2 regions of the Micromonospora sp. WMMA1996 genome follow, and region 1 is predicted to be linked to the other one. Evidence: predicted binding sites of a transcription regulator. Region 1 holds the regulator's gene; the other holds the start of a gene.

Evidence for each region. The regulator HspR, encoded in region 1, represses chaperone genes until heat shock. The targets are predictions, from matches to a motif close to TTGAGTNNNNNNNACTCAA.
Region 2: lon (endopeptidase La) is a predicted target of HspR. The motif match lies at 6,299-6,317, and genes of this name have one in related genera.

The regions. Positions count from the first base shown of each region.
Region 1 covers NZ_PDHU01000001.1:1,298,687-1,309,845, reverse strand. The annotation lists gene dnaK (molecular chaperone DnaK) at 1-145, shown strand, start outside; gene grpE (nucleotide exchange factor GrpE) at 194-943, shown strand; gene dnaJ (molecular chaperone DnaJ) at 1,023-2,228, shown strand; gene COO58_RS06440 (heat shock protein transcriptional repressor HspR) at 2,253-2,693, shown strand; gene COO58_RS06435 (hypothetical protein) at 2,864-3,070, shown strand; gene COO58_RS06430 (hypothetical protein) at 3,124-3,552, opposite strand; gene COO58_RS06425 (cation:proton antiporter) at 3,723-4,934, opposite strand; gene COO58_RS06420 (cation:proton antiporter regulatory subunit) at 4,940-5,440, opposite strand; gene COO58_RS06415 (epoxide hydrolase family protein) at 5,515-6,651, opposite strand; gene COO58_RS06410 (TetR/AcrR family transcriptional regulator) at 6,734-7,372, shown strand; gene clpB (ATP-dependent chaperone ClpB) at 7,461-10,052, shown strand; gene COO58_RS06400 (hypothetical protein) at 10,636-10,992, shown strand; gene COO58_RS06395 (DUF4178 domain-containing protein) at 11,080-11,159, shown strand, end outside.
Region 2 covers NZ_PDHU01000001.1:1,933,520-1,944,678, reverse strand. The annotation lists gene COO58_RS09325 (sensor histidine kinase) at 1-1,090, opposite strand, end outside; gene COO58_RS09320 (hypothetical protein) at 1,223-2,050, shown strand; gene COO58_RS09315 (DEAD/DEAH box helicase) at 2,166-3,881, shown strand; gene lon (endopeptidase La) at 3,943-6,276, opposite strand; gene COO58_RS09305 (Lsr2 family protein) at 6,522-6,869, shown strand; gene COO58_RS09300 (hypothetical protein) at 7,153-8,454, opposite strand; gene COO58_RS09295 (DUF2726 domain-containing protein) at 8,755-9,621, opposite strand; gene COO58_RS09290 (DICT sensory domain-containing protein) at 9,759-10,838, shown strand; gene COO58_RS09285 (nitroreductase family protein) at 10,843-11,159, opposite strand, start outside.

The sequences.
Region 1 (11,159 bases):
CGCCCAGCAGCAGGAGGGCGAGCAGACCGCCCCGGGCGCGGCCGGGCCGGGCGCCGGCGCGGGTGCCGGTGCGGCCGGCGGCCCGCAGGCCGGTGGCGCCGACGACGTGGTCGACGCGGAGATCGTGGACGAGGACAAGAAGTGACCTTCGGTCCCGGGCACGGTCCGCACGGCAGAGGGATGAGGTAACCGCATGACGGACAAGCCACGAGCGTCCGACCCGGGTTCCACCGGGTCGGCGCCGGGCGGCTCCGCGGGCACCGGCAAGGACGCCGGTGACGAGCCGCGGGTCGTCATCCGGGACAAGCGCAAGCTCGGCAAGGTGACCGAGCAGCCGGCGAACGACGCCTCGGCGGCCGACGCGGCCGCCGACGCGCCCGCCGAGGGGCTGGTCGAGGAGGCCGAGGTCGTGGTCGACGAGATCGGCGGCGAGGCCGAGGTCTCCGGCCCGCCGGTGGTCGACTCCCCGGCCGAGCCGAGCGGGGAGACCGGCAAGGCGGCGCCGCTCGGCGCCGAGCTGGAGGCCCTCCGCGGGGACCTGGAGGAGCGCACCCGCGACCTCCAGCGGGTCTCGGCGGAGTACGCCAACTACCGCAAGCGGGTCGACCGGGACCGCAGCCTGGTCCAGGAGCAGGCCACCGGCACGGTGCTCACCGCGCTGCTGCCGATCCTGGACGACCTGGACCGGGCCCGCGAGCACGGCGACCTGGTGGGACCGTTCGGCAGTGTGGCCGACCAGCTCACCGCCGCGCTCGGCAAGTTCGGCCTGACCGCGTTCGGCGAGCAGGGCGACCCGTTCGACCCGACCCGGCACGAGGCGGTGGCGCACCAGACCTCCGCCGACGTCACCGAGCCGACCTGCGTGCAGGTCATGCGCCGGGGCTACCAGCTCGGCGAGCGCCTGCTGCGGCCGGCTCTGGTCGCGGTCGCGGACCCGGAGTAGTGCCCACCCGTGACGTCCCGTCCGCCCTTGTCGGGCGGGCGGGACGACCGGGATCGGACCCGTGGAAGGGGGTGGACCGGTGAGTTCCAAGGACTGGATCGAGAAGGACTACTACGCCGCGTTGGGCGTGGACAAGTCCGCCTCCTCGGACGAGATCAAGAAGTCGTACCGGAAGTTGGCCCGGGAGTCGCACCCGGACCACAACCCCGGTGACCCCAGGGCCGAGGAGCGGTTCAAGACCGTCTCCGAGGCGTACGCGGTGCTCGGCGACGAGAAGAAGCGGCGCGAGTACGACGAGATGCGGTCGCTGTTCGGCTCGGGCGCCTTCCGACGCAGCGCCCGGGGCGCGGGCCAGCCGGGCGGCGGCGCGCCGTTCGACGTCTCCGACCTGTTCGGCGGCGGCGGTGGTGGTGGCGACGCCCGCTTCGGCGGTGGTGGCTTCACCGACCTGTTCAGCACGATCTTCTCCGGCGGCGGCGGCGGCGGCGGCGGCGGTGGCGGCGGTGCGGCCCGTCCGCGCGGTCCGGCCCGGGGCCGGGACGTCGAGGCCGAGGTGGCGCTGGACTTCTCCGACGCGGTCCGCGGCGTCACCCTGCCGCTGACGTTGCGCGCGCCGGGCGTCTGCGACACGTGTCACGGCAACGGCGCGAAGCCCGGCACCCAGCCGGTGGCGTGCCCGGTCTGCCACGGCGCCGGTGTGACCACCCGCAACCAGGGGTCGTTCAGCTTCTCCGAGCCGTGCCGCAACTGCCAGGGCGTGGGCACGATCGTCGAGGAGAAGTGCCCGGAGTGCCACGGCACCGGCGGGGTCACCAAGACCCGCACGCTGAACGTGCGCTTCCCGGCCGGGGTGGCCGACGGGCAGCGGATCCGGCTGGCGGGCCGGGGCGAGCCGGGTGAGCGGGGCGGTCCGGCGGGCGACCTGTTCGTGCACGTCAAAGTCCGCCCGGACGAGCTGTTCGGGCGTACCGGGGACGATCTCACCCTGAGCGTCCCGATCACGTACGCCGAGGCGGTGTTCGGCACCGATCTGCGGGTGCCGACCCTGGACGGCACGGTGACCCTGCGGGTGCCGCCGGGTACGCCCAGCGGACGGGTGCTGCGCGCCCGTGGCAAGGGCGTCGTACGCAAGGACGGCCGCGCCGGTGACCTGCTGGTCACGCTCGACGTGGTGGTCCCGGCGAAGGTGTCGGACGAGGCGCGGGCGGCCTTGGAGACCTTCGCGGAGCAGACCCCGCCCGCCGCGCGGGAACATCTGGACGCGCGGGTACGTCGGTTCGGTTGACGGCGGCAGCGGAGGTGAGCGGGCATGTCGGAGGAGTACGTCGGCGCGGGTGACCCGGCCTACGAGGCCAAGGTCCTGATGATTTCGGTGGCCGCGCGGATGGCGGGCATGCACCCCCAGACGCTGCGCCAGTACGACCGGTTGGGGCTGGTCCAGCCGGGCCGGGCGGCCGGTGGCGGTCGCCGCTACAGCGTCCGGGACGTGGTGCTGCTGCGCGAGGTGCAGCGGCTCAGCCAGGACGACGGGATCAACCTGGCCGGGGTCAAGCGGATCATCGGGCTGGAGCGCCTGCTGGAGGAGGCGCAACGGAGGGTGGCCCGGCTGGAGGCGGAGTTGGACGCCGCGTACCGGCGGATCGCCGAGCTGGAGTCGCTCGGTGGTTTCCCCCGGGGCGACCTGGTGCCCACCAACCGCACCTCGACCGCGCTCGTCGTCTGGCGACCCCGCCGCACCCCCGACCGCTGACCGCACGAAGGCCGGCGCCGCCCCCGCCCGGGGCGCGCGCCGGCCTTCGCCGTTCCCGCGCCGGCCCCCGGTGAGGTTGGGGAAAGCGCGGTGCGACAGGGGCGGGGTCCACTACGATTTTCAGCAGGGCAAAAGCCCCTAAATCGCACTCCGGGCTGGCGGGGGGAGCCATGGCGGAACCGGCGAAGAAGGTGGCGGAGCGGGCGGAGGAACGGCTGGAGAAGGTGGCCGAGAACGTCCGGGAGCGATTCGACCGGGTCACCGAGGGTCGTTTCAGCGACAAGGTCAAGGAAGGGCGCTTCGCCGACCAGACGGACCACGGCGTGGACCGGGCGAGGGACGACGAGCGGCGCAGGAAGCAGGGCGGGTCGACCTGACGATCCGTCGGCGTGCGGGCCGGGACCCACGGGGGGTCCCGGCCCGTTCGCCGTCAGAGGCGGCGGTTCTCGCGGACCAGGCCGCCCTCGCACCAGTCGCGGTAGACGAAGAGATCCGGGCGGGCGAGCAGGACCCGGCTGTTGTGCGCCCAGTTGCGCATCAGGTCGTCGCCGGCCCGCTCGGCCTGCTCCACCAGCTTCCGGAAGCGGCGCTTCGGGTGGGCCCGGAAGTTCGTCCGGATGCCGTCGGCGGCGTAGATGTAGAGGCAGTGCAGCGCGAACCGGCGGGCCGGGCAGGAGCGGTCCATGGCCAGGTCGAACAGGGTCTGCACCAGGTGGTCACCGGCGACCAGGAGGTCCCAGTCCGGTGGCATGGAACTCAGCGGCACCGAGTCGGGCTGGTAGGCCCAGGCCCGCAGCTCGGCGGGCGAGGGGTCGACCGGGTTGGCGAAGCCGTGAAACGTCTCTTCCTGCACGCTCACCGGCCGACCTTCCGCTTGCGCTGGCGGGGGCACCGGCCACCCGCGGACCCTGGCTGCTGGGGCGACACGTTAACGCGGTTGGGCGGAGCAGTGGTAGACCTTCCCGGAATCAATTTGACAACCGTTGGCCGGGCCGGATCCGCCGTGCGGCCGATCCGGCCCGACCGAGGTCAGTCGCCCACCCTTACCGGCGCGGGCGGCCGGCTGGCGGCGGCGCGGCGGCGCAGCCACTGCTTGAACCAGGGCATGTCCGGCAGTCGGGCGAGCAGCGGCCCGGTCACCACCGTGATCAACACGTACGCCGTGGCGAGCGCGGCCAGCTTGGGCTCCACCGGGTAGACGGCGGCGACGGCCAGCCCGGCGATGACGATGGAGAACTCGCCGCGCGGGGTGAGCGCCAGCCCGGCCCGCCAGCGACCGGGCTCGGCGATCCCGGCCCGCCGGGCGGCCAGGTAGCCGGTGGCCACCTTCGTCGCCATGGTGACCACGGCCAGCAGCAGCGCGGGCAGCAGCACCGGCGGCATGTCCAGCGGGTTGGTGACCAGCCCGAAGAACACGAAGAAGACCGCGGCGAAGAGGTCCCGCAGGGGCGAGAGCAGCTCGGTGGCGTGGTGTGCCACCGGGCCGGACAACGCGATGCCGACCAGGAACGCGCCGACCGCGGCGGAGACCTGGAGCTTGGCCGCGATGCCGGCGACCAGCAGGGTCAGGCCGAGCACCCCGAGCAGCAGGGCCTCCGGGTCCTTGGCGGAGAGCGCGGCGGAGATCAGGTGCCCGTACCGAATTGCCACGGCCAGCACGACGACCACGGTGAAGACCGCGACGGCGAGCGCGATGCCGCCCTTCACCAGGCCGACCCCGGCCAGCAGCGCGGTGACCAGCGGCAGGTAGAGGGCCATGGCCAGGTCCTCGATCACCAGGACGGAGAGGATCACCGGGGTCTCCCGGTTACCGACCCGGCCCAGGTCGCCGAGCACCTTGGCGATGACCCCGGAGGACGACACCCAGGTGACGCCGGCGAGCACCACGGCGGCGACCCAACCCCAGCCCAGCAGCAGCGCGAAGGCGAAACCGGGCAGCGCGTTGAACACCGCGTCGATGAGCCCGGCCGGCGCGGCCGAGCGGAGGTTGCCCACCAGCTCGTTCGCGCTGTATTCCAGGCCGAGCATGACCAGCAGCAGGATCACGCCGATCTCGGCGCCGACGGCGAAGAACTCCTCGCTGGCGTTGAGCGGCAACAGCCCGCCGTGCCCGAAGGCGAGGCCGGCGAGCAGGTAGAGCGGGATGGGTGAGACGCCGACGCGACGGCTGAGCCGGCCGAGCAGGCCGAGCAGGAGCAGCAGCGCGCCGACCTCGACGAGCAGGATTTGGGTTTCGTGCATACGCGTCAGCCGTCCGGGTCGGTCTCGGCGAGGATCGCGGTGACGCCGTCGAGACCCTGACGGGTTCCGACCACGACGATCACGTCGCCGGCTTCGAACCGGAAGGTGGGGTCGGGCGAGACGTTCACCTCGCCCTGACGCAGCACCGCCACGATGGAGGCGCTGGTCCGGGTGCGTGCCTTGGTGTCGCCCAGCCGCCGGTTGACGTACTTCGAGCCGGCCGGCATCACGATCTGCTCGGTCAGCAGCCCGGCGGCCTGCTCGCGCAGCCCGGAGAGCTGGCCCAGCATCAGCGACGCGCCGAGGATGTCGGCCAACGCCTCGGCCTCGTCGTCGGTCAGCGGTATGTCGTGCTGGCAGGAGTCGGGATCGTCCGGGTCGTAGAGGACCAGGTCGCGGCGGCCATTGCGGTGGGAGACCACACCGAGCCGGCGGCCCGACTCCGTCATCAGGTCATGACGGACGCCGATCCCCGGTAAGGCGGTCTGTTCGACACGTACTCGCACGCGGGTGAGGCTACCCTGCCTCGCCGACCGCGACGCCCGGTCGAGGGCCGCGGGGCCCTCGACCGGGGTCGGGCTCAACGGAGCCCGGCGAAGAACTGCCGGATGTCGCCGACCAGCACGTCGGTGGCCTGGTGTGCGGCGTAGTGCCCGCCGACGTCGCCGCCCCGGTCGGGCCCGGCGTCGAAGGCGTGCCAGCTGACGATGCCGGCGTGGTCCCGGTCGGCGAACCGGCGGATCGACTGGAAGTCCCCGGGGAACATCGCCACCGCGGTCGGCGCCGTCGTCGGCCCGGTCGGCTGCTCGCCGGCGTGGGCGTCCTCCCAGTAGAAGCGCATCGACGAGGCGGCGGTGCCGGTGAACCAGTAGACGGCGACGTTGGCCAGGACGAAGTCCGGGTCGAGGTTCTCGTCGAGGAGTTGCCCGTTCCAGGCGAGCAGGCCGACCGGCGAGTCGGCCAGCGCGAACGCCAGCGTCTGCGGCTGCTGGCTGTGCACCTGGTTGAAGGAGAACTTGTTCTCGTAGAACCACTGGAGGTGGCGCAGCGCCGCCTGGTCGGCGTCGGAGAGCCCGTCGAACTCGGCCGGGTCGCCGGACGGGAACGAGAAGAGCTGGGTGACGTGCACGCCGAGCACGTGGTCCGGGTCGAGGCGGCCGAGTTCGGGCGAGATCATCGAGCCGGCGTCGTTGCCGACCGCGCCGTACCGGTCGTAGCCGAGGCGGGCCATCAGCTCGGCCCAGGCCCGGGCGGTGCGGTAGCGGTTCCAGCCGGCGCTGCGGGTCGGGCCGGAGAAGCCGAATCCGGGCAGCGACGGGATCACCAGGTGGAACGCGGGCGCGGCCGGGTCGGTCGGCTCGGCCAGTGGGGCGATCACGTCCAGGTACTCGACCACGGAACCGGGCCAGCCGTGGGTGAGCACCAGCGGGGTGGCGTCCGGCCGGGACGACCGGACGTGCAGGAAGTGGATCTCCTCGCCGTCGATCTCGGTGACGAACTGCGGGTGCGCGTTCAGTCGGGCCTCGACCGCCCGCCAGTCGAACGTCTCCAGCCAGTAGGTCGCCAGCTCGCGGACCCGGGCGGTCGGCATGCCGTACGCCGTGCCGGCGTCGGGCAGCTCGCCCGGCCAGATGGTGCGCCGCAGCCGGTCGGCGAGGTCGTCCAGGGCGGTCTGCGGGATCTCGACGCGGTAGGGACGGAGAGCGGTGGCCGACATGACTTCTCCCTCGGAACGGAATGTTTCGTTCCGTTCTAACGTAGCAGAGCGGAACGATCCGTTCCACTGTTATCGTCGACGCATGTCGAACCCGACCGACGACCTGCCGCTGGCCGGCCGGCGCGCGCAGGCGGCCCGCAACGACGCCGCGATCCTGGCGGCGGCACGCACCGTCTTCCTGGACGACCCGAAGGCGCCGATCGCCGCCGTCGCCGAGCGGGCCGGCGTCGGCATCAGTGCCCTCTACCGCCGGTACGCCGGCAAGGAGGACCTGCTGCGCACGCTCTGCCACGACGGTCTGCTCCGGTTCGTCGCGGCGGCCGAGGAGGCCGTCGCCGAGCCGGACGACTGGGCCGCGTTCGCCGGCTTCCTGGAGCGCGTCGTCGACGCCGACGTGCACTCCCTCACCGTGCACCTCGCCGGCACCTTCACGCCCACCGAGGAGATGGGCCGGGCCGCAGTGCGCGCGAACGAGCTGGTCGACGGCCTGGTCCGGCGGGCGCGGGACGCCGGGCGGCTCCGACCGGACGTGGTGACGCAGGACGTCGGGCTGCTGCTGGAGGGGTGCGCCGCGATTCGCGTACCCGATCCGGACCGGACCCGGCAGCTGCGCCGCCGCCACCTCGCGGTGCTGCTGGCCGGCCTGGCCGTGCCCGGGCCGCCGCTGCCCGGGCCGCCGCCGGCGGCGGGAGAGTTCGACTGGCGGTGGCGAGCGAAGTAGTGACTCGGGTCACACCGCTGGAGTTGAGCGGAATAGACTCAAGTCTGGTTGTGTCGTTCCCAGTGGACACGCCGATCCGGGGGAGCCCATGAACACGGAACGCCTCACCACCAAGAGCCGCGAGACCATCACCGGTGCCGTCGCGCTGGCGAACCAGCGCGGCCACGCCACCGTGGAGCCCTGGCACCTGCTGCTGTCACTGCTGGACACCGACGGTTCGACCGCGGCGGGCCTGCTGCGCGCCGTCGGGGCCGACCCCGCCGAGCTGCGCCGGGTCGCCCAGCGTTCGGTCGACGCGCTGCCCGCCGCACGCGGGTCCAGCATCGCCGAGCCCACGTTGGCCCGCGAGTTCGTCAACGCCATCGGCGCCGCCGAGCAGATCGCGCGGCCGCTGGGCGACGAATACACCTCCACCGAGCACCTGCTGGCCGGGCTGGCCCGGGTCGGCGGCGCGGTCTCGGTGGCGCTGAAGAACGCCGGCGCCACCGAGGAGAACCTGGTCGCCGCGTTCCCCACCGTCCGGGGCGGGGACCGCCGGGTCACCACGGCCGACCCGGAGCAGACCTACCAGGCCCTCGCCAAGTACGGCGTCGACCTCACCGCCAGCGCCCGCGACGGCAAGATCGACCCGGTGATCGGCCGGGACTCGGAGATCCGCCGGGTGATCCAGGTGCTGTCCCGCCGCACCAAGAACAACCCGGTCCTCATCGGTGAGCCGGGCGTCGGCAAGACCGCCATCGTCGAGGGCCTGGCCCAGCGGATCGTGGCCGGCGACGTGCCGGAGTCGCTGCGGGACAAGAAGCTGGTCTCGCTCGACCTCGGCGCGATGGTGGCCGGCGCGTCCTACCGCGGCCAGTTCGAGGAGCGGCTGAAGTCCGTGCTGGAGGAGATCAAGAACTCCGACGGCCAGGTCATCACGTTCCTCGACGAGCTGCACACCGTGGTCGGCGCGGGCAAGGGCGAGGGCTCGATGGACGCCGGCAACATGCTCAAGCCGATGCTGGCCCGCGGCGAGCTGCGGATGGTCGGCGCGACCACGCTGGACGAATACCGCGAGCACATCGAGAAGGACCCGGCGCTGGAGCGCCGCTTCCAGCCGGTGCTGGTCGGCGAGCCCACCATCGAGGACACCATCGGCATCCTGCGCGGGCTCAAGGAGCGCTACGAGGTGCACCACGGCGTACGGATCACCGACGCCGCGCTGGTCGCCGCCGCGTCCCTGTCCGACCGCTACATCACCGACCGGTTCCTGCCGGACAAGGCGATCGACCTGGTCGACGAGTCCGCGTCCCGGCTGCGCATGGAGATCGACTCGCGCCCGGTCGAGGTGGACGAGATCGAGCGTGCGGTCCGCCGGCTGGAGATCGAGGAGATGGCGCTGGCCAAGGAGCCGGACGCCGCGTCCGCCGAGCGGCTGGAGCGGCTGCGCAAGGAGCTGGCCGACAAGCGCGAGCAGCTCACCGCGCTGTCCGAGCGCTGGCAGACCGAGAAGAGCCACATCACCAAGCTCTCCACCGCCAAGGAGGAGCTGGAGCGCCTCGGCGGCGAGGCCGAGCGGGCCGAGCGCGACGGCGAGCTGGAACGCGCCGCCGAGCTGCGGTACGGCCGGATCCCCGCGCTGCGCGCCGAGCTGAAGCAGGCCGAGGAGGAGCTGGCCCGCCTTCAGGCCGACGGCGCGATGCTCAAGGAGGAGGTCGGCGCGGACGACATCGCCGCCGTGGTCGCCTCCTGGACCGGCATCCCCGCCGGGCGGCTGCTCGAAGGCGAGACCGCCAAGCTGCTGCGGATGGAGGAGTCGCTGCGCGGTCGCGTTGTCGGCCAGGCCGAGGCGGTGGGGGCGGTCTCCGACGCGGTCCGTCGCGCCCGCGCCGGCGTCGCCGACCCGGACCGCCCGACCGGCAGCTTCCTCTTCCTCGGCCCGACCGGCGTCGGCAAGACCGAGCTGGCCAAGGCGCTCGCCGAGTTCCTCTTCGACGACGAACGGGCCATGGTCCGCATCGACATGAGCGAGTACGGCGAGAAGCACTCGGTGGCCCGCCTGGTCGGCGCCCCGCCCGGCTACGTCGGCTACGAGGAGGGCGGCCAGCTCACCGAGGCGGTGCGCCGTCGGCCCTACTCGGTGATCCTGCTGGACGAGGTGGAGAAAGCCCACCCGGACGTCTTCGACGTGCTGCTCCAGGTGCTCGACGACGGTCGGCTCACCGACGGTCAGGGCCGCACCGTGGACTTCCGCAACGCCATCCTCATCCTCACCTCGAACCTGGGCTCCTCGGTCATCAGCGACCTGACGCTGAGCGAGGAGGAGCGTCGGGAGGGTGTGCTCGCGGTGGTCCGGTCGCACTTCAAGCCGGAGTTCCTCAACCGCCTCGATGACATCGTGGTGTTCGCCGCGCTCCAGGGCGGGGACCTGCGGGCGATCGTGGACATCCAGCTCGACCGGATGCGCCGCCGACTGGCCGACCGCCGGCTTGGCCTGGAGATCACCGACGCGGCCCGCACCTGGCTGGCCGAGCACGGGTACGACCCGATCTACGGCGCCCGCCCGCTGCGCCGGCTGGTGCAGTCGGCGATCGGCGACCAGCTCGCCAAGGCGCTGCTGGCCGGCGAGATCCGCGACGGCGACACGGTCCGCGTCGACCTGTCCGACACCAAGGAGTCCCTGGCGGTCACCGCCGCCTGACCCGTAGCACCCCGCGAAGGCCCGGCCGTCCAGGCCGGGCCTTCGCCATCCGGTGGGACGGACAGCGCCGCGGGCGTCGGCCGAACATCCTGCCCGGAACGTCGATCGACAGTTGGGAGCCGCAGATGCGCCTCGGCCTGCTGACGGTCCCCGCTTCGCCGCGAGAGCACTCCGCTCGCTGACGCTTCGCCGCCGGGTCCCGGCGGCGTGGTGCTCCTCGCCGCGAAGCGGTCCCTCATGACCGTTTCCCTTCCTGGCTCGAGGAGCTCTTCTCGCGTGCCCTTGTTTCCGCGCGTCTCGGCGCGGACTTCACCAGACTGTGGACCGCCTCCGCGGTCTCCACCATCGGTGACGGTGTCACCATGGCCGCCGGCCCACTGCTGGTGGCCTCGGTCAGCGACGACCCGGCTGACCTGACCGAACCGGCTCCACGACTCCTTGATCAACGGTGCGCCCTGCGTGCCGCTGGTGCTGCGCGTCGTGGGCGTTAACAAGGGTCCCTTCCTCTACCGGAGGCGTTAACAGCGGTCCCTTCCTTACCTGCGAGGGGTGAGGGGTGGGCGGGGTGGGCACATAGTGGGGCATGAGCGGGAAGTGGGAGCGGGAACTCGAGGGCGCGGACACCCTGGCCTTCGGCGGGGTCGGGTTCGCGGGGCAGATCCTGCCCGCGACAGAGGCGTACCGGCAGGCGGAGCAGGCGCTGCGCGAACACCCGGAGGCGGCCCGGAAGAAGCTCGACCGGCTGCTCCGGAAGGGTTCGCCCGCCGGAAGAGCCTACGCGGCGACGTTGCTGGAGGCGGTCGACCCGGCGGCCGGGCGGGCGGCCTGGGAACGGCTGCGCGACGACGACGGGGAGTTCACCACGTTCAGCGGATGCGTGATGGGCCGCGCGACGCTGCGTGAGTACGCCGCCGAGCGGCTGGCCGGCGGCCGAGAGTAGCTGACCGCACACTCAACGAACGGCACTTCGGCGGGGGTGCGCGGGGTTGTTACCGTCTCCGCCGATGCATGTTGGGGGGAGGCGCTCGTGAACGGTTCGGTGGCGTACCTGGTGACCACGCTGGGGTGCCTGGTCGGGGTGGCCGGCGTGGTGATCGCCGTGATCGC
Region 2 (11,159 bases), 630 kb from region 1:
ACGCCCGCACGCGTCCGCCGGCCGGGGCGAGCCGGTCGGCCAGCCCGCGCAGGCCGCCGCTGAGCCGGTCCGGTCCGGCGTCACGGACCCCGTCGTTGCGTACGGTCAGGGTCACCAGGCCGTCCTCCCGGGTGATCTCGATCCGGCACCAGCCGGCCCGACTGTGCCGCAGCACGTTCGTCCCGGCCTCCCGCAGCACGGCGGCGAGGTCGGCGGCGACCGGGGCCGGCAGGTCGCCCGCCGGCGACACCACGGTGCAGCGGACCCCGCTGGAGCGCAACACCTCCCCCACCGCGGCCACCTGCTCGGCCAGGTCGACGGTGCGGTAGCCGTGCACGGCCGCGCGTACCCGGGTCAGCGCCGACGCGGCGAGTCGCCGGGCCTCCGCCGCCTCCCGGCCGGCCCGCTCTCCGTCCACCGGCGCCAGCCGTTCCGCCAGCTCGGCCTTGAGCGCGATCACCGTGAGGTCGTGCCCGAGCAGGTCGTGCACGTCGCGGGCGAAGCGCAGCCGCTCCTCGGCCGCGGCCAGCCGGGCCTGGGCCGCCTGACCCTGCCGGGCCTCCACGAGCACGTCCCAGAACCAGACCTGCACCCCGGTGAGCGCGGCGATGCCGGCGCCCACCCCGCCGGTGACCAGCAGCGCGGTGGGCACCGGTCCACCGGTCGCCGCGGTGACCACCGCCGAGACCGCGAGCACGCCCGTCGCGGCGAGGACCCCGGCAGCGGGCCGGAGCAGCAGCGGTGTCATGCCGACCAGGGAAGCGCCCAACCAGGCCCAGGTGGGCCACGCGCCCGCCGCGACCGGGCCGAGCAGGGGCAGGCTGAGCAGCGCGGCCGCCACCAGGGCGAGGTGCCGGCGCCGCCGGGCGGCGGTGGCGAGCCACGGCGTCACCGCCGCGTGCAGCACCGCCACCTGCGCCACCGTGAAGGCGAGCAGGCCGACGGCGCCGAGCGTCGCCCGCAGCGGATCCGGCTCCCGGGCCAGGCCGGCCGCGGGCAGCAGCACCGTGGTCCACACGTTCGTGGCCAGCGACAGCAGGGTGACCCGCCGGGCCCGGCGCAGCCGGTGGTCCGCCGAATCGACTGTCATGCCCGCCGATCCTAGGTGGTGCCGGGGCCGGCGGACCGCTGCGGAATGTCACGGTCCACCCGTGCGTCCCGCACGGATTTCCGGTGACGGACGCGCCTGTCCCGGTGCGCCCGGCCCGGGCAGGGTCGGGGCATGACGGAGATGACGGTGGGCGTACCCCGGCGGTGGGCCGGGTGGGGACGGACCCGGCACCTGGCCGGGATGGTCGTGGCGATGGTGGCCGGGATGGTGCTGCTCGGCCCGCTGTGGCGGGTGGGCGGGGACCTGCTGGGCGGCGCGGGCGTGCTGGCCCGGCCGGACGTGGGCGCGCTGGTGATGGCGACCGACATGGCGCTGGGCATGGTCGCCTGGATGTGGTACCGGGGCGACGCGTGGGCCGCCACCGGGGAGATGAGCGCGGCCATGTACGTGCCGTTCCTGCTGCTCCTGCCGCCCTGGTGGGCGGGGTGGGTCGGGGACGACGCGCTGCTGCTCGGCGGGCACCTGCTGATGGTGCCGGCGATGGCGCTGGTGGCGCTGCGGCACCGCCACCCGGTCGCCGCGCCGCCCCGGCGGCACCCGGTGGCGGCGGCCGTGGCCCGTCGCTGGCCGGTCGGGCTGGCGCTGCTCATGACCGCCGACCTGTGGTTCGCCCCGACGGTCTTCTCCGCGTGGACGCTGCTCGTGCTGCCGGGGGGCTACCTGGTCCTCGGCGCCTGGCGACGGCGGTTCGGCGACCGGCGTCAGCTCGCCGTCCAGCTCGTGGGGTTGGCCGTCTGGGGCGGTCTGGCGGCCGTGGCGCTGGCCGCGCCGGCCGGGGTCGCCGGCACGCTCGTCGGCCTGGGCTGGCTCGGGCACGCCGGCTGGGACCTGTGGCACCACCGCGCCGACGGGGTGGTGCCACGCGGGTACGCGCAGTGGTGCATCGCGCTGGACGTGGCGGTGGGGGTGACCACCCTGCTGGCCGTCGCGTCCGGGTGAGCCGGCCCGGTCACGGGGCCGGGCCGGCTCACCCCGGACGGACGCCGGGGTGGCGCGGCGAACGTTTACGCCGGTCGCCGCGACCACCGTCCGGCGGTGATGAAAGGCTTGCCACATGAGTTCCGCACCGACCCCGACCGACCCCGCCCTTCCCGCAGACGCCGAGGACGCCACCGCCTTCGCGGATCTCGGGCTGCGCACCGAACTGCTGGGCGCGCTGTCCGCCCTCGGCTACGAGGAGCCGACCCCGATCCAGCGGGAGGCCATCCCACCGTTGCTGGCCGGTCGGGACCTGCTCGGGCAGGCGGCCACCGGCACCGGCAAGACCGCCGCGTTCGCCCTGCCGCTGCTGCAGCGCATGCCGGCGGACCGGCCGGGCGGCGACCCGGTGTCGCTGGTGCTGGTGCCGACGCGGGAGCTGGCCGTGCAGGTCTCCGAGGCGTTCCACCGCTACGGCAAGGACCTCGGCGCCCGGGTGCTGCCGATCTACGGCGGGCAGCCGATCGGCCGGCAGTTGCGCGCGCTCGACCACGGGGTGGACGTGGTGGTGGCGACGCCCGGCCGGGCCCTCGATCACATCGCCCGGGGCACGCTGCGGCTGGGCTCGGTGGCCACGGTGGTGCTGGACGAGGCGGACGAGATGCTCGACATGGGCTTCGCCGAGGACATCGAGGCGATCCTGGAGCACGCCCCCGAGGGCCGCCAGACGGTGCTCTTCTCGGCCACCATGCCGGCCCGCATCGACGGGCTCGCCCGCCAGCACCTGACCGACCCGGTCCGGATCCGGATCGAGCGGGAGCAGCCGGTGGCCGGGGCGGCGCCGCGGGTGCGGCAGAGCGCCTACCTGGTGGCGCGGGCGCACAAGCCGGCCGCGCTGGGTCGGGTGCTGGACGTGGAGTCGCCGACCGCCGCGATCGTGTTCTGCCGCAGCCGGGAGGAGGTCGACCGGCTCACCGAGACGATGAACGGCCGGGGCTACCGGGCCGAGGCGCTGCACGGCGGGATGAGCCAGGAACAGCGGGACCGGGTGATGGGTCGGCTGCGCGCCGGCACCGCGGACCTGCTGGTCGCCACCGACGTGGCGGCCCGCGGGCTGGACGTCGAGCAGCTCACCCACGTGGTGAACTACGACGTGCCCTCGGCGCCCGAGTCGTACGTGCACCGCATCGGCCGGGTGGGCCGGGCCGGGCGGGAGGGCGTGGCGATCACCCTCGCCGAGCCGCGCGAGCATCGGATGCTCAAGACCATCGAGCGGGTCACCGGCCAGCGGATCTCGGTCGACAAGATCCCCACGGTGGCAGACCTGCGGACCCGGCGCTTCGAGCTGACCCAGGCCGCGGTGCGGGAGTCGCTGCTGGAGGACGACCTGGAGCCGTTCCGGGCGGTCGTCGAGTCGCTGACCGACGAGTTCGACCTGATGGAGGTGGCGCTCGCCGCGGTCCGGCTGGCCCACGAGGCCACCCTGCCCGGCACCGCCGACGAGGAGGAGATCCCCCAGGTCGCCGTCCGTCCGAACCGGGAGGCGCGACCGGGGTACGACAGCCGGGACCGGCGCGGTGGCACCCGGTCCCGGGGCGCGGGCACCACGCAGGTCTTCATCGGGCTGGGCCGGCGGGCCGGGGTACGGCCGCAGGACCTGGTCGGCGCGATCACCGGCGAGACCCGGATCAACGGGCGCGACATCGGCTCGATCGAGATCGCGGACCGGTTCTCGCTGGTCGAGGTGCCGCAGGCGATGGCCGACGAGGTGATCCGAGGGCTGCGGGGCAGCACCATCAAGGGGCGCAAGGCCACCGTCCGCCGCGACCGCGACGGCGACGACCACCGGTAAGGCGGTTAAGCGGGGCCCCCTGCCACGCACGAGGCGTTGACAGGGGGCCCCTCCTTTCACCTCAGGCGGCGACGGGCTGGCCGCCGAGCGTCTGCGCGTCGACGTCGGCCGGGCGCAGCGCCAGCGCGAGCACGTCCGCGACGTCGGCCAGGGTGTGCACGGTCAGCGCCTCGCGCACCTCGGCCGGCAGGTCGTCCAGGTCCGGCTCGTTGCGCTTCGGGATGATCACCTCGGTCAGGCCGGCCCGGTGCGCGGCGAGCAGCTTCTGCTTCACCCCGCCGATGGGCAGCACCCGGCCGGAGAGCGTCACCTCGCCGGTCATCCCGAACTCCGGCCGCACCGGGCGGCCGGTCACCAGGGAGGCCAGCGCGGTCACCATGGTGATGCCGGCGCTCGGCCCGTCCTTGGGCACCGCGCCAGCCGGGAAGTGCACGTGGATCCGCCGCCCGGCGAGCGCGTTCGGGTCGATGCCGAGGCGTCGACCGTTGGAGCGCAGGTACGACAGCGCGATGTGCGCCGACTCCTTCATCACGTCGCCGAGCTGACCGGTGAGGGTCAGGCCCGGCTCGCCCTCCATGCTGGTCGCCTCGATGAAGAGCACGTCGCCGCCGGCGCCGGTGACCGCCAGGCCGGTCGCCACGCCGGGCACCGCCGTCCGCTCGGCCGACTCCGGGGTGAACTTGGGCCGGCCCAGGTAGCGGGCCAGGTTGCCGGTGTCGACCCGGACCGGCGCCGGGTCGGACGCCAACGCCACGGTCACCTTGCGCAGGATCTTGGCGAGGGCCCGTTCGAGCTGCCGGACCCCGGCCTCCCGGGTGTACTCACCCGCGATCAGCGCCAGCGCCTCGTCGGCGACGGTCACCTCCTCGGCGGTGAGCCCGGCCCGCTCCCGCTGCCGGGGCAGCAGGTGGTCCCGCGCGATCGCCACCTTCTCGTCCTCGGTGTAGCCGTCCAGACCGACCAGCTCCATCCGGTCCAGCAGCGGGCCGGGGATCGACTCCACCACGTTGGCGGTGGCCAGGAACAGCACGTCGGACAGGTCGAGGTCGACCTCGAGGTAGTGGTCGCGGAAGGTGTGGTTCTGCGCCGGGTCGAGCACCTCCAGCAGGGCCGCCGCCGGGTCGCCGGAGTAGCCCACGCCGAGCTTGTCGACCTCGTCGAGCAGCACGACCGGGTTCATCGAGCCGGCCTCCCGCAGGGCCCGCACGATCCGGCCGGGCAGCGCGCCGACGTAGGTGCGCCGGTGGCCCCGGATCTCCGCCTCGTCGCGGACGCCGCCGAGCGAGACCCGGACGAAGGTACGCCCGAGCGCCCGCGCGACCGACTCGCCGAGGCTGGTCTTGCCGACGCCGGGCGGGCCGGCGAGGGCGAGCACCGCGCCGGAGCCGCGACCGCCGACCACGCCGAGGTTGCGCTCCGCGCGGCGGTTGCGCACCGCGAGGTACTCCAGGATGCGGTCCTTCACGTCGGTCAGCCCGGCGTGGTCGGCGTCGAGCACCGCCCGCGCCGCGGCCAGGTCGGTGTTGTCCTCGGTACGCGTGTTCCACGGCATCTCGAGGACGGTGTCGAGCCAGGTACGGATCCAGCCCGCCTCCGGCGAGGCGTCGCTGGCCCGCTCCAGCTTGCCGACCTCGCGCAGGGCCGCCTCGCGCACCTTCTCGGGCAGGTCCGCGGACTCGACCCGGGAGCGGTAGTCGGCGGAGCCGTCCGGCTCGTCCTCGCCCAGTTCCTTGCGGATCGCGGCGAGCTGCTGGCGGAGCAGGAACTCGCGCTGGGACTTCTCCAGCCCCTCGCGGACGTCGCTGGTGATCTGCTCGGTGACCTCCTGCTCGGCCAGGTACTCCTTCACCCAGCCGACCAGCAGTTCGAGCCGGGCGGTGACGTCCGGCGCGGCGAGCAGTTCGGTCTTCTGCGCCAGGCTGAGCCAGGGTGCGTAGCCGGCCGAGTCGGCCAGCTCGGAGAGGTCGGTCATCCGCTCCATGGCGTCGATGACCTGCCAGGCGCCGCGTTGCTGGAGCACCGAGGTCATCAGCGCCCGGTACTCGCGGGCCAGTTCCCGGGCCCGGCCGGCGGGGGCGGGCTCGTCGAGGGCGGTCGCCTCGACCCAGAGGGCCGCGCCGGGGCCGGGTACGCCGGAACCGATGCGGGCACGGGCGAGACCGCGCACCACGGCGGCCGGCTCACCGCTGGGCAGCCGGCCGACCTTCTCGATGGTCGCGACCACGCCGACGGAGCCGTACTCGCCGTCGATGCGGGGCACGGCCAGGAGTTGCTTGTCGCCGGTGGCCCGGGCCGCGTCGACCGCGGCCTGGGTGGTCGGGTCGAGGGTCACCGGGACGACCATCCCGGGCAGCAGGACGGCGTCGGTCAGGGGAAGTACCGGAAGAGTTGCCATCGAACACCTGCCATCACGTTGGTTGAGCGTGTCTGGCTCAAGTAACAAAACGTGCCCCTTGTTCCGGCTTGTGACCCACGCCACGTCCACGCCCCGCCCGCATCGACTCTCCCGCGTGCCGACCCATTTGCCGCGCCGCCGTTTACGCGACCCGCCGAATGGCAGGAGTCGGGTATTGTTGCGAAATTACCGCTTGGTAGGTCAAACTCTTAGCCACACCCCGCCCGACACAGGGAGTAATGGCGATGGCAAGGAAAGTAATCACCGTTCTGACCGACGACCTCGACGGCGGAAAGGCCGATCGGACCGTCGAGTTCAGCCTGGACGGCGTGGCCTACACGATCGACGTCTCCGACGAGAACGCCGGCGTGCTGCGCAAGGCGCTGGACCCGTACATCAGCGCTGGCAGGCGGATCGGTCGCGGCCCGGCCGACACCGGCCGGGCGGCCCGGCGCGCGACCCGGCCGAGCACCTCGGGAATGGACCGCGAGCAGAACCGCGCCATCCGCGAATGGGCCACCAAGAACGGCTACGAGATTTCCGAGCGGGGTCGCATCCCGGTCTCCGTCGTCGAGGCCTACAAGAACCGCTGAACCCTCCCGGTTCACCGTCGGGCATCCCGGGGTCACGCTGAGAAATCGGCGTGACCCCGTCGACTTTTTCCAGGTCGACAATTTTCACACCCCCCGATCCCACCGGCACCAATTTTCCCCGCCCACCCGCCCCACCCGCCCGCCCTCCTCCGTTGATCAAGGAGCTCGCGTCAGGAGTCGGCGCGGGCCGGGACGCCAACTCCTTGATCGACGACTCGGACGCACCGACGGCCGGAGCCGCCCGGGAGGGGTCCCGGGCGGCTCCGGCCGTCGGTGGATCGGGTCAGTTGACCTGGATGCGCACCACGTCGATGGCGGGGGTCTGGTTGGCCCGCTCCATCATCGGGATGCGGTGCGAGCCGTCACCGGCCCAGACCGAGCACTGCGCCAGGCCGGACTCCGGCAGGCCCGGGATCTGGATCAGCACGTCGTCCGGCTGGGATCCGCCCCGGCCGTCCTCGGTCGCGACGAAGAACGCGGGCACGTCCTGCGGGTTCGGGGGCTGCCGGGTGCTGCCGAGCATCCGGCAGGCGGTGTGGAAGTGGCCGCGCACCAGACCCTGGCCGTTGAGCAGCGAGCTCTCCAGGTAGTAGCCACCCTGACCGGCGGCGAGGAAGCGGTCCCGCACCAGGTTCTTCGTGGTGACCCGGAGCGTGAACGGCTGGTTGCGCTGCACCTGGTTCGGGAACTGGGTGATGAGCAGCGAGGGGTTGTTCGCCGCGGCGCCGACCTCACCGAACGCGGTGCTCACGCACCGGTTGCCGTTCTGGAAACCGTTGTGCGCCTCCAGCTGGCTGCCGCTGCAGTCCTTGGCGAGCACCTCCAGGCCGTTGTTGCCGCCGTTGTTGCCGCCGTTCTGGCCCCCGTTGTTGCCGCCGTTGTTGTTGCCGCCGTTCTGACCACCGTTCTGGCCGCCGTTGTTGCCGCCGTTGTTGCCGCCGTTCTGACCACCGTTCTGGCCGCCGTTGTCGCCGCCGTTCTGACCCCCGCCGTTCTGGCCTCCGCCGTTCTGGCCGCCGCCGTTCTGGGCGTTGTCGGCGAGGGCGCACGCGGCGAGCTGCTCCAAGCCCTGCGGACGCTGGCCGCCCCGGCCGATCGCGGTGGCGATCCGGTTGATCGTCGCGGTGCGCTTGTCGGCGAGCGGACGGAGGATGGCGTTGTTGATGAAGTCGCCACCGTTGCGGCCGTCCCGCGCGAGCCGCCGGTTCGCCTCGGCGATCTGGCTCTCCAGCAGCGCCAGGTTGCGGTCCACCTCGGCGCGGGCCCGGCCGGGCACCTGCGGCAGCTTGCCGCGGACGTCCGGGCAGGCCACGGTCGGGGTGCCGGCGCCCGCGCCGCCGCCCCGGGTCTGCTGACACTCGGCCGACGACATCTGCCCGTCACCCCAGTGGTTACGGACCCAGCGGCCGTTCTGCCAGGTGCGGGTGGTGCTGCCCTGGCCGCCCGGGGCGGTCGCCCCCGGGCTCGGGGCCACACAGGACGCCGAGGCGGCACGGGTGCTCGTCCGCCGGTCCTGGGCGGACGAGATCTGGGTGACGGCGACGATGCCGCCGAAGACCGCGAGCGTGCCGACCACGGCCAGCATCCGCTTGCTCCGTGCGCTACCGGATGACCGGCGCGCCCGTGTGGACCTGCGCATCGAATTGCTCTCCTTCTCGATCCGGTAGTTGACTGGTGATCCCGGCGGAACGACGAATCCTCGGGGTGAGATCACTGCGACGTACGGGTCGCGCGTCAATGGCCGACGGTGCCCTTTCCGCACCGTCTCCGCGCCGTCCGGGCGCGGCGGGAAGATCTGCGTCCATTCCCGCTTAGGTACGGAGCGCCGACGGCGAAGGTTCAACCGGAGATCGGAAAAAAAATCGGCGGGTCGCGACGGCCCGGTTCAGTCGACCCAGAGGTGGTCGAACGCGAAGCCGCCGTCGAACGAGGCCCGCCGCTCGGCGAGGCGTCGCACCTGCCCGCGCAGGTCGCCCCGGTCCACCAGGGACGGCGCCGCCGCGTCGAGGTCACGCAGCCGCTCCCCCAGCGCCGCCACGGCCAGGTCCTCGGCGAGCCGACCCGGCTCCACCCCGCACGCGAAACCCCGGGTGGTCAGCCGGACCCGCTCGACGAGGCACCGGCCGGGCCGCACCTCGACCCAGCCCCAGCCCTCCGCCGGGCCGTCGGTCCAGCGCACGTGCAGGCCGCGCACGATCGGGTCGGCCAGCCGGCCCGCCACGTACGCCTCGACCGCGTCGACCCGGGCCAACGCGCCGAGGTCGTTGACCGGACCCCGCCGGCCGTCCGGGAGCCGGCCCTCGATGTCCCGGAACCCGATCGTGTCTCCGTCGTCCGGGTCGGTCCCGGCGGCGTAGGCCCGGGCGTCGACGACGTACTCGGCGAACCGGCGTGCCTGGTCCGCACCGCCGAGCGTCGGCGACTCGACCCGCACCAGCGGCAGCCCGACGGCGGCGCAGACCGCGTCGGTCAGCCGTTCCGCGCGGCGGGCCGGCGACCCGTCGGCCGCCGGCGTGGTGAACCTGACCGCGAAACGCGGAAGTCCCGTGTCGGCCGCGCACACCACCAGGTCGAGGCCGGCCCGGCCGGCGGTGCTCCACTGACTGCCGGTGACCCCCGGCGGGCGGCCCTGCACCAGCTCGCCGAGGCGCCGGTCGGCGTAGCCGACCTGACCGGCCCGGGTGAACCGGGACGGCACGCCGGGCGGGACCGGCCGCAACCAGGACACGGCCACGCTGCCGGTGCTCGTCATCTCGCCACAATCCGTCCGTCGTTCGCCTCGACGACCGAGTGTAGGGCGTCGATCATGGTGACCGCCTCGGCGGTGCGGGCGAATCCGGGCACCCGCCGGCCGGTGCGCCACCCGGTCCTGCCCTCTAGGCTCGGCGGGTGCACAGCGGACGGACCCCGGAGCGATTCACCAAACGCAGTCTCGTCGCCGTATCCCACGCCATCGAACGCGCCGCGCTGGCCGAGGCCGAGGACGGCCCGCTGGTGGTGCTCGCGCTCTTCCAGCGGCTGCCGTACTTCGACCGGGAGCGCGCGGTCTACCGGCGCATCGCCGGTCGGGCCGCGGCCACCGTGGTCGGCGTGGTCGGCGGCCCCCCGCCCGACCTGCCCGACGGGACGTACGGGGTGGCGTTGGACGAGGCCGAGGACCTGGCCCGGGAGTGGAGCGTGGTGGCGCTGACCCCCCGTTTCGGCGCCACGCTGGTGGCGTACGACCGGGGCGAGGTCGGGCCGGCGCCGACGCTGGAGTCCGGCCGGCTCTTCGACGGGCGGTGGGGATTCCGCCGGGACGAGGCGCTGCACGAGGTGATCCGGCTGCGGGAGCGGCTCGCCGAGCGGCTGCCCGCCGCGGCCCGGTCCGCGCTGGACGAGGCGGTCGCCCGGGTACGGGAGATCCCGGCCGGGCCGGGCGAGTCCCGGGCCGAGGCGGCGCTGCGGCTGCTGGCCCGGCGCGGCGACCGGGGCGTGCGCGCGCTCGAGCCGACCGACGGCATGCTCGACGAGCCGGGCCTGCGCCGCTGGACGGACGCGGACGGGGTGACCGCCTCCGGCACGCTGCCAGTGGCCCTGGTCGGCCTGCGGGTGGACGAGCCGGCCGGCGCGCCGGAACGCTTCGGCCGGCGCAGCGTCGCCCGGGAGGGTCAGGCCGTCCTCGCCGCGGTCACCGGCGTGCTGCGCCCGATCGACCGGGCGGTCCGCGTCGCCGACAACGAGTTCCAGCTCGTCCTGCCGGCGCTCGGCGAGCCGGAGGCGCTGGCCGTGGTGGCGCGGCTGCACGAGGCGATCGGCGAGCTGGCCCGGTCGTACCCGTTCCTCGCGTACACCGTGCACGCGGCCGTGGCGGTGACCACCCGGCGGCCGCTGCCCACGGCGGACCTGCGGGCCGCGGTGGAGTGGGCGGTGCGGCAGGGCGTGCCGGTGGCGGGCCTGGAACCCGAGCCGGCGCCCGCCGTGCGCTGACCCGTCAGCGCCAGAGCACCACCTCGGTCGGCGACTTCCGGTCGATGTCCGGCACGGTCGCGTCGGGCGCGGGATAGCCGACCGGGATGATCAGGTTGCCCCGCTCCTCGGCCGGCCGGTCGAGCAGCTCGTTGAGGAAGCGCATCGGGCTCGGCGTGTGGGTGAGCGTGGCCAGCCCGGCGCGGTGCAGCGCGGCGAGCAGGAACCCGACGGCGATCCCCACCGACTCCTTGACGTAGTAGGGCCGGGGCGACCCGGGCCCGCGGTGTACCTCGAACACCACGATCACCGCTGGCGCGGTCTCCAGGAACGGCTTGCTGG